DNA from 2 places in the Arthrobacter sp. P4_F10 genome. Region 2 is predicted to be linked to the other one. Evidence: riboswitches for the same ligand, from Rfam matches in the RefSeq annotation. Region 2 holds a riboswitch; the other holds the start of a gene.
The links. Region 2 has a riboswitch for glycine ahead of gcvP (aminomethyl-transferring glycine dehydrogenase). Riboswitches for the same ligand answer to the same signal wherever they lie in the genome.
Positions count from the first base shown of each region.

Region 1: linked by a shared signal. The riboswitch ahead of gcvP (aminomethyl-transferring glycine dehydrogenase) and the one ahead of gcvP (aminomethyl-transferring glycine dehydrogenase) in region 2 are both predicted to bind glycine.

Region 1 is NZ_JBFUJJ010000003.1:4,486-8,898, forward strand. Features, by position in the region: gene gcvP (aminomethyl-transferring glycine dehydrogenase) at 1-2,560, opposite strand, end outside; glycine riboswitch at 2,613-2,720, opposite strand; glycine riboswitch at 2,722-2,819, opposite strand; gene AC1DR1_RS04915 (GNAT family N-acetyltransferase) at 3,074-3,592, shown strand; gene AC1DR1_RS04920 (hypothetical protein) at 3,746-4,312, shown strand; gene AC1DR1_RS04925 (FAD-dependent monooxygenase) at 4,392-4,413, opposite strand, start outside.
Region 2 is NZ_JBFUJJ010000043.1:14,974-19,386, reverse strand. Features, by position in the region: gene gcvP (aminomethyl-transferring glycine dehydrogenase) at 1-2,424, opposite strand, end outside; glycine riboswitch at 2,464-2,579, opposite strand; glycine riboswitch at 2,581-2,679, opposite strand; gene AC1DR1_RS21035 (TetR/AcrR family transcriptional regulator) at 2,930-3,469, opposite strand; gene AC1DR1_RS21030 (MFS transporter) at 3,538-4,413, shown strand, end outside.

The DNA.
Region 1 (4,413 bases), on a different contig from region 2:
TGGGCTCCACCATCAGGGTGCCCGCCACGGGGAAGGACAGCGTGGGGGCGTGGAAGCCGTAGTCGATCAGGCGCTTGGCCACGTCCTCGGCGGTCACGCCGGTCCTGGCCGTGAGTTCACGCAAATCCAGGATGCACTCGTGCGCCACCAGCCCGCTCTCCCCCGTGTAGAGAACCGGGAAGTGCTCATCCAACCGTGCGGCAATGTAATTCGCCGCGAGCAGGGCCGACTTGGTCGCTTCGGTGAGGCCCTGGCCGCCCATCAGCTTCACGTACGCCCAGGAGATCGGCAGCACACCGGCGGATCCGTAGCGTGAAGCGGAGATCGCAACACCAGTTCCTGGTTCGGTACCGCCGGCCTCGTGCGCCGCCTTGTTCGCGTCCCCTGGCATGAACGGTGCAAGGTGTGCCTTGGCAGCAACCGGGCCGACGCCGGGTCCGCCGCCGCCGTGCGGGATGCAGAAGGTCTTGTGCAGGTTCAGGTGCGAGACGTCGCCGCCGAACTTGCCCGGCTGGGCGAGGCCCACGAGGGCGTTGAGGTTGGCGCCGTCGACGTAGACCTGCCCGCCGGCGGCGTGGATCGCGTCGCAGACCTCGCGGACGTCGGCGTCGTAGACCCCGTGGGTGGACGGGTAGGTGATCATGATCGCCGAGAGGACGTCCTTGTTGGCCTCGATCTTGGCGGCGAGGTCCGTGTGGTCGATCGTGCCGTCGGAAGCCGTGGCCACGACGACCACCTTCATGCCGGCGAGCACGGCGGAGGCGGCGTTGGTGCCGTGGGCCGAGGCCGGAATGAGGCAGACGTTGCGCTGCTCGTCACCGCGGGAGTGGTGGTAGCCGCGGATGGCCAGCAGGCCGGCGAGCTCACCCTGGGATCCGGCGTTGGGCTGGATGGAGACCTGGTCGTAGCCCGTGATCTCGGCGAGGTCAGCTTCGAGGCCGCTGATGAGCTCGCGCCAGCCCTCGGTCTGGGAGTCCGGGGCGAAGGGGTGGATGGAGGCGAACTCCGGCCAGGAGATGGCTTCCATCTCGGCCGTGGCGTTCAGCTTCATGGTGCACGAGCCCAGCGGGATCATGGTGCGGTCCAGGGCGAGGTCGCGGTCCGAGAGGCGGCGGATGTAGCGCAGCAGCTGGGTCTCGGAACGGTGCGTGTTGAAGACCGGGTGCTGTAGGAAGTCGGAGGTGCGCAGCACCGTCTCGGGCAGCTCGAAGCCCTTGGCCTCCAGGACCGGACCGGCGCCAAAGGCGACGACGACCGCGGCGAGGACCTCCGGCGTCGTGGTTTCATCGACGGACACGCCAACTGTGTCCGCGTCGATGAGCCGCAGGTTGATGCCCCGGGCCCCGGCGGCGGCGATGACCTTGGCGGCCTTGCCGGGCACGCGGACCGTGAGGGTGTCGAAGAAGGAGTCGCTCGCCAGTTCGCGGCCGGCGATCTTCAGCGTGGCGGCGAGGGCGCGGGTGTTGTTGTGGACGGTCTCGGCGATGGCTTTCAGCCCGTCGGGGCCGTGGTAGACGGCGTAGAACGAGGACACGATGGCCAGCAGTGCCTGCGCGGTGCAGATGTTGGACGTGGCCTTTTCGCGGCGGATGTGCTGCTCGCGGGTCTGCAGGGCCAGGCGGTACGCCGGGACGCCGGCGTTGTCTTTGGAGACGCCGACGATGCGGCCGGGGAGCGTGCGTTCCATGCCCTCGCGCACCGCCATGTAGGCGGCGTGCGGGCCGCCGAAGAACAGCGGCACGCCCAGGCGCTGGGTGGAGCCGACGGCGATATCCGCACCCTGCTCGCCCGGAGGGGTGATCAGGGTCAGGGCCAGGAGGTCCGCTGCCACGGTGACCAGCGCGCCGCGTTCCTTGGCCTCGGCGATCACGGCGGACTGGTCCCACACCCGGCCGGAGACGCCGGGCTGCTGCAGGACGACGCCGTTGATGACGCCCTCGGGCAGGCCCTTGGAGAGGTCGGCGACCTCCACCTCGAAGCCCAGGGCTTCGGCGCGGCCCAGCACAATGGCGATGGTCTGCGGGAGGCAGTCGGCGTCGAGGACGGTCTTGGCCCCGGCCGCGGACTTGTTCTTGTTGGCGCGGCGCATGAGGAGCACGGCCTCGGCGACGGCGGTGGCCTCGTCGAGGAGCGACGCGTTGGCGACCGGGAGCGCGGTGAGGTCCTGGACCATGGTCTGGAAGTTCAGCAGCGCCTCGAGGCGGCCCTGGGAGATCTCCGGCTGGTAGGGCGTGTACGCGGTGTACCAGGCCGGGGCTTCGAGGATGTTGCGGCGGATCACCGGCGGGGTGACGGTGTCGTAGTAGCCCTGGCCGATCATCTGCACGGCCGTCTTGTTCTTGGAGGCGAGCTTGCGCAGCTCGGCCAGCACCTGGACTTCGCTGAGGGCGCTGTCCAGCGTGAGGGGCTTTTCCTGGCGAATGGAATCGGGGACCGCGTTGTCAACGAGGCCATCAACGCTGTCGTAGCCGACGGCCTTGAGCATGGTGTCGATGTCGGCCTGGCGGCGGGCGCCGATGTGGCGATCTGCGAAGGTGGACGGGGACGATTGAACCGTCATGAGAGGAACTCCATAATTCAGGTGGCATCAAAACGCCACGATGATTCGGGTTCCTCCCCGCTCTGTATTGGACCTGAGAGTTTCCGTTTTGCCCTGCTGATTGCAGCGCGCCACTTGCACCGTCGGTGAGCCCGGTTGCCCGGACTGCTTTCCAGAGTTGCCTTGCCGCGGCGGTACGTGGGCCTGAGAGATTCCTGGGGAGGATTTGCTCCTACGGCGCCTGCTGAACGTACCGGCAGGACTCTCCCGCCGCAGATCATAAGCCGTGCCACTGGTCGGTGACACAGCTCACAATTTATCTGGTTCCCGGGCAGGATGCAAAATTAATTTCAATTGAGTCGCTGTTTCCTGCACCACGGGGGTGCCTCCCCGCCGTCGAATGCCAGCCAAGGAACAAGTCCATCCCCCGGGGCCGTTGGGCTACTACGACCTGCCGTCCGCTGACGCTGGCAGCACCCTACACACCCGGACCGAGACCACGGGAAACGCGAACCCTTCGAATATGATCGCGTGATGCCTCTCCTTATCGCTCCGGACGCAAGCTACCACTCCTCCTGGCTGGAAGGATCCGCAGAATTTGACGGCGCCCACCGGGACGGCGGGGGCGCGGAGGACTGGTCCCTGGAAGAACTCAAAGATGCCCAGTCGTTCCGCCGCTTTGTCGACGCCCTCATCAATGACGCTCGGCCGGAGAGCCCGCGGAAGCCAGGATATGTGCCCTGCACGTACTTGTGGATCATGGAGGGTGACACGTTCCTTGGCTCACTGGCCATCAGGCACGAACTGAACGACTTCCTTTTCAACGAAGGCGGGCACATCGGCTACAGCGTGAGGCCCTCCGCCAGGCGTCGCGGCCACGCAGCGAGGGCGCTGGCTGATGCCTTGCCGATTGCCCGTGAACTGGGAATCCCCCGGGTTCTTCTCACATGCGATGAGGATAATGCAGGCTCACGAGCGACCATCGAAAAGAACGGCGGCGCCTACGAGGACACCCGCAACGGCAAACGCCGCTACTGGGTCGACACCGTCTGACCGGGCACGCCCCGAACGAACTGATCTCCGTTTACAGAGCGTGAAGTCGGTGCGACGCTGAACGCAATTCGGCCCGCGCGGGCTGTCTTCGGACTGGGGGTAACGAAAATGCAATGGGGCACGCCGCAACCGGAAAGTCCGTGGCCGCATGACATGGTGATCAGCGTCAATGACGATCCACACCACCTGACTCTCCTTCTGTTTGTCCGGCAGGCATGGTCCCTGGCCGGCGACCTCAACATCCCGCCCCTAAGCCCCGTACCAGACTGTGGTCATTCCCGGATGCCGGAATCGGCTGATGCCTCCACGTGGGAGAAGCGCTGGAAAACGTCATGGGACCAGGCCTGGAGCTGGTACCAGATCGAAGATCCAACGCACCATCCCACGCCCGCGGAATTGCGCGAGTCCGGGGACGCCAGTCAGGGGTTGAATCCTTTGATCCCACCCTTTTGGACTCAACGGTATGAATGGGAAGGTCTGGACCGCGAGGCTTATCAAGCCTGGGACCGAAGCCTGATCCCGAAATTTCCCCACGATGCCGAACCCCGAAGTCTCCAAGAACTCATCCCGGCATGGGAAAGCGGAATCGACACTGTCATCGTGCTGCCGTACGAGGGGTACTTCGCACACCGGCTGAGCCGGCGGCACCTCGTTGTGTCGGCCGCAACCAGGAATACCCCTGAGCACTACAGCAGGGCGCTACGAGAAAACGCACTGTAGACCCGCAGAGGCCGGGCTACCTCTCCTGCTAAGGGGACCGGCACGGAAATACGCGTCGGTCACGGCCACCGTTGGGACGTTAATGCCGCGCAGGCCCGAAC
Region 2 (4,413 bases):
CAGGATGCACTCGTGGGCCACGAGGCCGCCTTCGCCGGTGTAGAGCACCGGGAAGGAGTCGTTCAGGCGGGCCGCGATGTAGTTCGCCGCGAGCAGGGCCGACTTGGTGGCCTCGGTGAGGCCCCGGCCGCCCATCAGCTTCACGTACGCCCAGGAGATCGGCAGCACACCGGCCGAGCCGTAGCGGGAGGCGGAGATCGGGGTGCCGTCGGCCGGGTCGGCGTTGTTGGCATCGCCGGGCATGAACGGTGCCAGGTGGGCCTTGGCAGCAACCGGGCCGACGCCGGGTCCGCCGCCGCCGTGCGGGATGCAGAAGGTCTTGTGCAGGTTCAGGTGCGAGACGTCGCCGCCGAACATGCCCGGCTGGGCCAGCCCCACGAGGGCGTTGAGGTTGGCGCCGTCGATGTAGACCTGCCCACCGGCCGCATGCACGGAGTCGCAGACCTCGCGGACGTCGGCGTCGTAGACCCCGTGGGTGGACGGGTAGGTGATCATGATCGCCGAGAGGACGTCCTTGTTGGCCTCGATCTTGGCGGCGAGGTCCGTGTGGTCGATCGTGCCGTCCGAAGCCGTGGCCACGACGACCACCTTCATGCCGGCGAGCACGGCGGAGGCGGCGTTGGTGCCGTGGGCCGAGGCCGGGATGAGGCAGACGTTGCGCTGCTCGTCTCCGCGGGAGTGGTGGTAGCCGCGGATGGCCAGCAGGCCGGCGAGCTCGCCCTGGGATCCGGCGTTGGGCTGGATGGAGACCTGGTCGTAGCCCGTGATCTCGGTCAGCTGGGCTTCGAGGTCCTCGATCAGTTCGCGCCAGCCCTCGGTCTGGGAGTCCGGGGCGAAGGGGTGGATGGAGGCGAACTCCGGCCAGGAGATGGCTTCCATCTCGGCCGTGGCGTTCAGCTTCATGGTGCACGAGCCCAGCGGGATCATGGTGCGGTCCAGGGCGAGGTCGCGGTCCGAGAGGCGGCGGATGTAGCGCAGCAACTGGGTTTCGGAACGGTGCGTGTTGAACACCGGGTGCTGGAGGTAGTCGGAGGTGCGCTCCACGGCGGAGTCCAGGCCGAAGCCCTCAGATGTGTCGGTCACCGACGCGCCAAACGCGGCGATGACGTCGGCGACGATAGCCACCGTCGTGGCCTCATCGGCGGAGATGCCGACAGTGTCGGCGTCGATGGCCCGCAGGTTGACGCCCTTGGCGTCGGCGGCCGCGATGATCTCTGCCGCCCGGCCCGGCACGGAGACGGTGATGGTGTCGAAGAATGACGTGTGCAGCACGTCCAGCCCGGCGGCCTTCAGGGAGGCGGCGATGGTCTTGGCGTGGACGTGGACCGACTGGGCGATGGCCTTCAGCCCGTCTGGGCCATGGTAGACGGCGTAGAACGAGGACACGATGGCCAGCAGTGCCTGGGCGGTGCAGATGTTGGACGTGGCCTTCTCGCGGCGGATGTGCTGCTCGCGGGTCTGCAGGGCCAGGCGGTAGGCGGGGACGCCGGCGTTGTCTTTGGAGACACCCACGAGGCGGCCGGGCATGGAGCGCTCCAGCCCCTTCTGCACGGCCATGTAGGCGGCGTGCGGGCCGCCGAAGAACAGCGGCACGCCGAAGCGCTGGGCGGAGCCGACGGCGATATCCGCACCCTGCTCGCCCGGAGGGGTGATCAGGGTCAGGGCCAGGAGGTCCGCGGCCACAGTGACCAGCGCGCCGCGTTCCTTGGCGTCGGCGATCACCGCGGTGTGGTCCAACACGCGGCCGGAGACGCCCGGCTGCTGCAGGACGACGCCGTTGATGACGCCCTCGGGCAGGCCCTTCGAGAGGTCCGCGACCTCGACCTCGAAGCCGAGGGCTTCCGCGCGGCCCTTGACGATCGCGATGGTCTGCGGGAGGCAGTCGGCGTCGAGGACGGTCTTGCCGTCGTGCGCCGTCTTGTTCTTGTTGGCGCGGCGCATCATCAGCACGGCCTCGGCGACGGCGGTGGCTTCGTCCAGCAGCGATGCGTTGGCGATCGGCAGGCCGACGAGGTCCTGGACCATGGTCTGGAAGTTCAGCAGGGCTTCGAGCCGGCCCTGGGAGATTTCCGGCTGGTACGGCGTGTACGCGGTGTACCAGGCCGGGGCTTCGAGGATGTTGCGGCGGATCACCGGCGGGGTGAGCGTGTCGTAGTAGCCCTGCCCGATCATCTGCACGGCGGTCTTGTTCTTCGCTGCGAGCTTGCGCAGCTCGGCGAGGACTTCCACCTCGCTGAGGGCGGCGGCGAGCGCGAGATCGGAGTCCTGACGGATGTCCTTCGGAACGGCGGTGTCCACCAGGGCGTCGACGGTGTCGTAGCCGACAGCCTTCAGCATGGCGTCGACGTCGGCCTGGCGGCGCGCGCCGATGTGCCGGTCAACGAAGGACGTGGAGGCTGGGGTAACAGTCACAAGGAACTCCATAACTCAGGCGGCGCAGGGTACGCCACATTGATTCGGGTTCCTCCCCGCTCTGTATTGGACCTGAGAGTTTCCGCGAAGCCTGCGTTTCAGGGGCTCCGCTTGCACCGTCGGTGAGCACAGCATGTCCGGGACACGCCTGCTACTTTCCAGAGATGCCTTGCCGCGGCGGTACATGGGCCTGAGAGATTCCTGGGGAGGGTTTGCTCCTACGGCGCCTGCTTGTACCTACTTGCAGGACTCTCCCGCCGCAGATCAAAGGCGTATTCAGTTGGGTGATTAATCGTGGGTGACAACAGTCACAGCTCCCATTCTCCTATGCCGGGCGCGCGTCCGCAAACTCCCTGCCAGCCGCCGACCCAGGTTACGGGCGACAAGCCGCCCCCGGGTGCGTCCGCCAACACGAGTTCGCCGGACAGCGGCCAGGTCGCCGCAACTTTGCGGCGAACTCGCACGCTTCCGGCGAGTTCGGCGGGGTGGGCGGGAGCGGGCGGGGTGGGCGGGAGCGTCAGCGGCGCAGCTTCTCGACGGCGGCCAGCAGGCTCTCGACGTCCGCTTCGACCTCCGGAAGCGGCCCGCCGGGGCCCCGGCCCAGCATGGCGTTGAAGTACAGCCCGTCCCCCATGTACAGGACGGCCTTCGCCATGGCGGGTCCGACGTCGGCCGCCAGCAGTTCCAGCCAGCTCGCCTGGGCGGCGGCGAAGCGGCGGAGGGTCTCCCCGTGCGCCACCTCGGCGAGCCGCGTGGCCGCCACGAAGACCCGGTCCATGGGCGTGTCCGCCCACACCGAGGACCTAATGAAGTACGCCGCCGCCCCTTCGGGGGCCGCCGCCATGGCGGCAACATCCGCAGCCAGATGCCGGTCCAGCCGTTCCAGCAGGACCGCGATCATCGCCTCCTTGGTCGGGAAGTGGTAGAGCAGGCCGCCCTTGGAGACGCCGGCCCGGCGCGCGACGGCGTCCAGCGTCGCGGCGCGTTCACCGACTTCGATGAGCAGGGATTCGAAGGCATCGAGGACGGCCTCGCGGGCGACGGGTTTCCTGGGCATGCCTCCCATCATGCCTGCCCAGCCCTTCATTTCTTAACTGTACCGTCCAGACGGTATAGTTATGTCCTATGAGCATTTCATCGATCACCGCAGCCACCAGCATCCCGGCGGCCACCGGCCCCCGGGCACCGTGGCGCGACTGGGTGGCGCTGGCCCTGCTAATGTTCCCCGTCCTGCTCGTGGCCGTGGACAACACCGCCCTGACGTTTGCCCTGCCGGCCATCGCCACCAGCCTGTCCGCTTCCGGCGTCCAGCTGCTCTGGATCGTCGACGCCTATCCCTTGGTCCTGGCCGGACTGCTGGTCGCTATGGGCAGCCTCGGCGACAGGATCGGACGGCGCCGCCTGCTCTTCGTGGGCAGCGCGGGTTTTGCCGCGGTTTCGGCCGCGACGGCGTTCGCACCGAGCGCCGAATGGCTGATCGCCGGCCGTGCCGGGCTTGGCCTGTTCGGCGCCATGCTCATGCCGTCCACTCTTTCCCTGATCCGCAATATCTTTCCGCAGCCCAACCGGCGCAGGCTGGCCGTGGCGATCTGGGCCGCCGGCTTCTCCGGCGGCGCCGCCCTCGGCCCGATTGCCGGCGGCTGGCTGGTGGAACACTTCTGGTGGGGCGCCGTCCTGCTGGTCGCAGTGCCGATCATCCTTCCTCTCCTGGTGCTCGGTCCGGCGCTGATACCGGAATCCCGCGACCCGAACCCCGGCCGCGTGGACGTGCCCAGCATTGTCCTGTCCCTGCTGGTCATGGTGCCGGTCGTCTACGGGATCAAAACCCTCGCCACCCACGGGCCCGCACCAGAGGCCTTCGCGAGCATTGGAGCCGGCCTGCTCATGGGCTACGTGTTCATCCGGCGGCAGCGGGCACTTGCCCGCGGGGAAGGTACGGCGCCGATGCTCGATGTCAGCCTCTTTGGCAACCGGATCTTCAGCACGGCCATCATCGCCAAC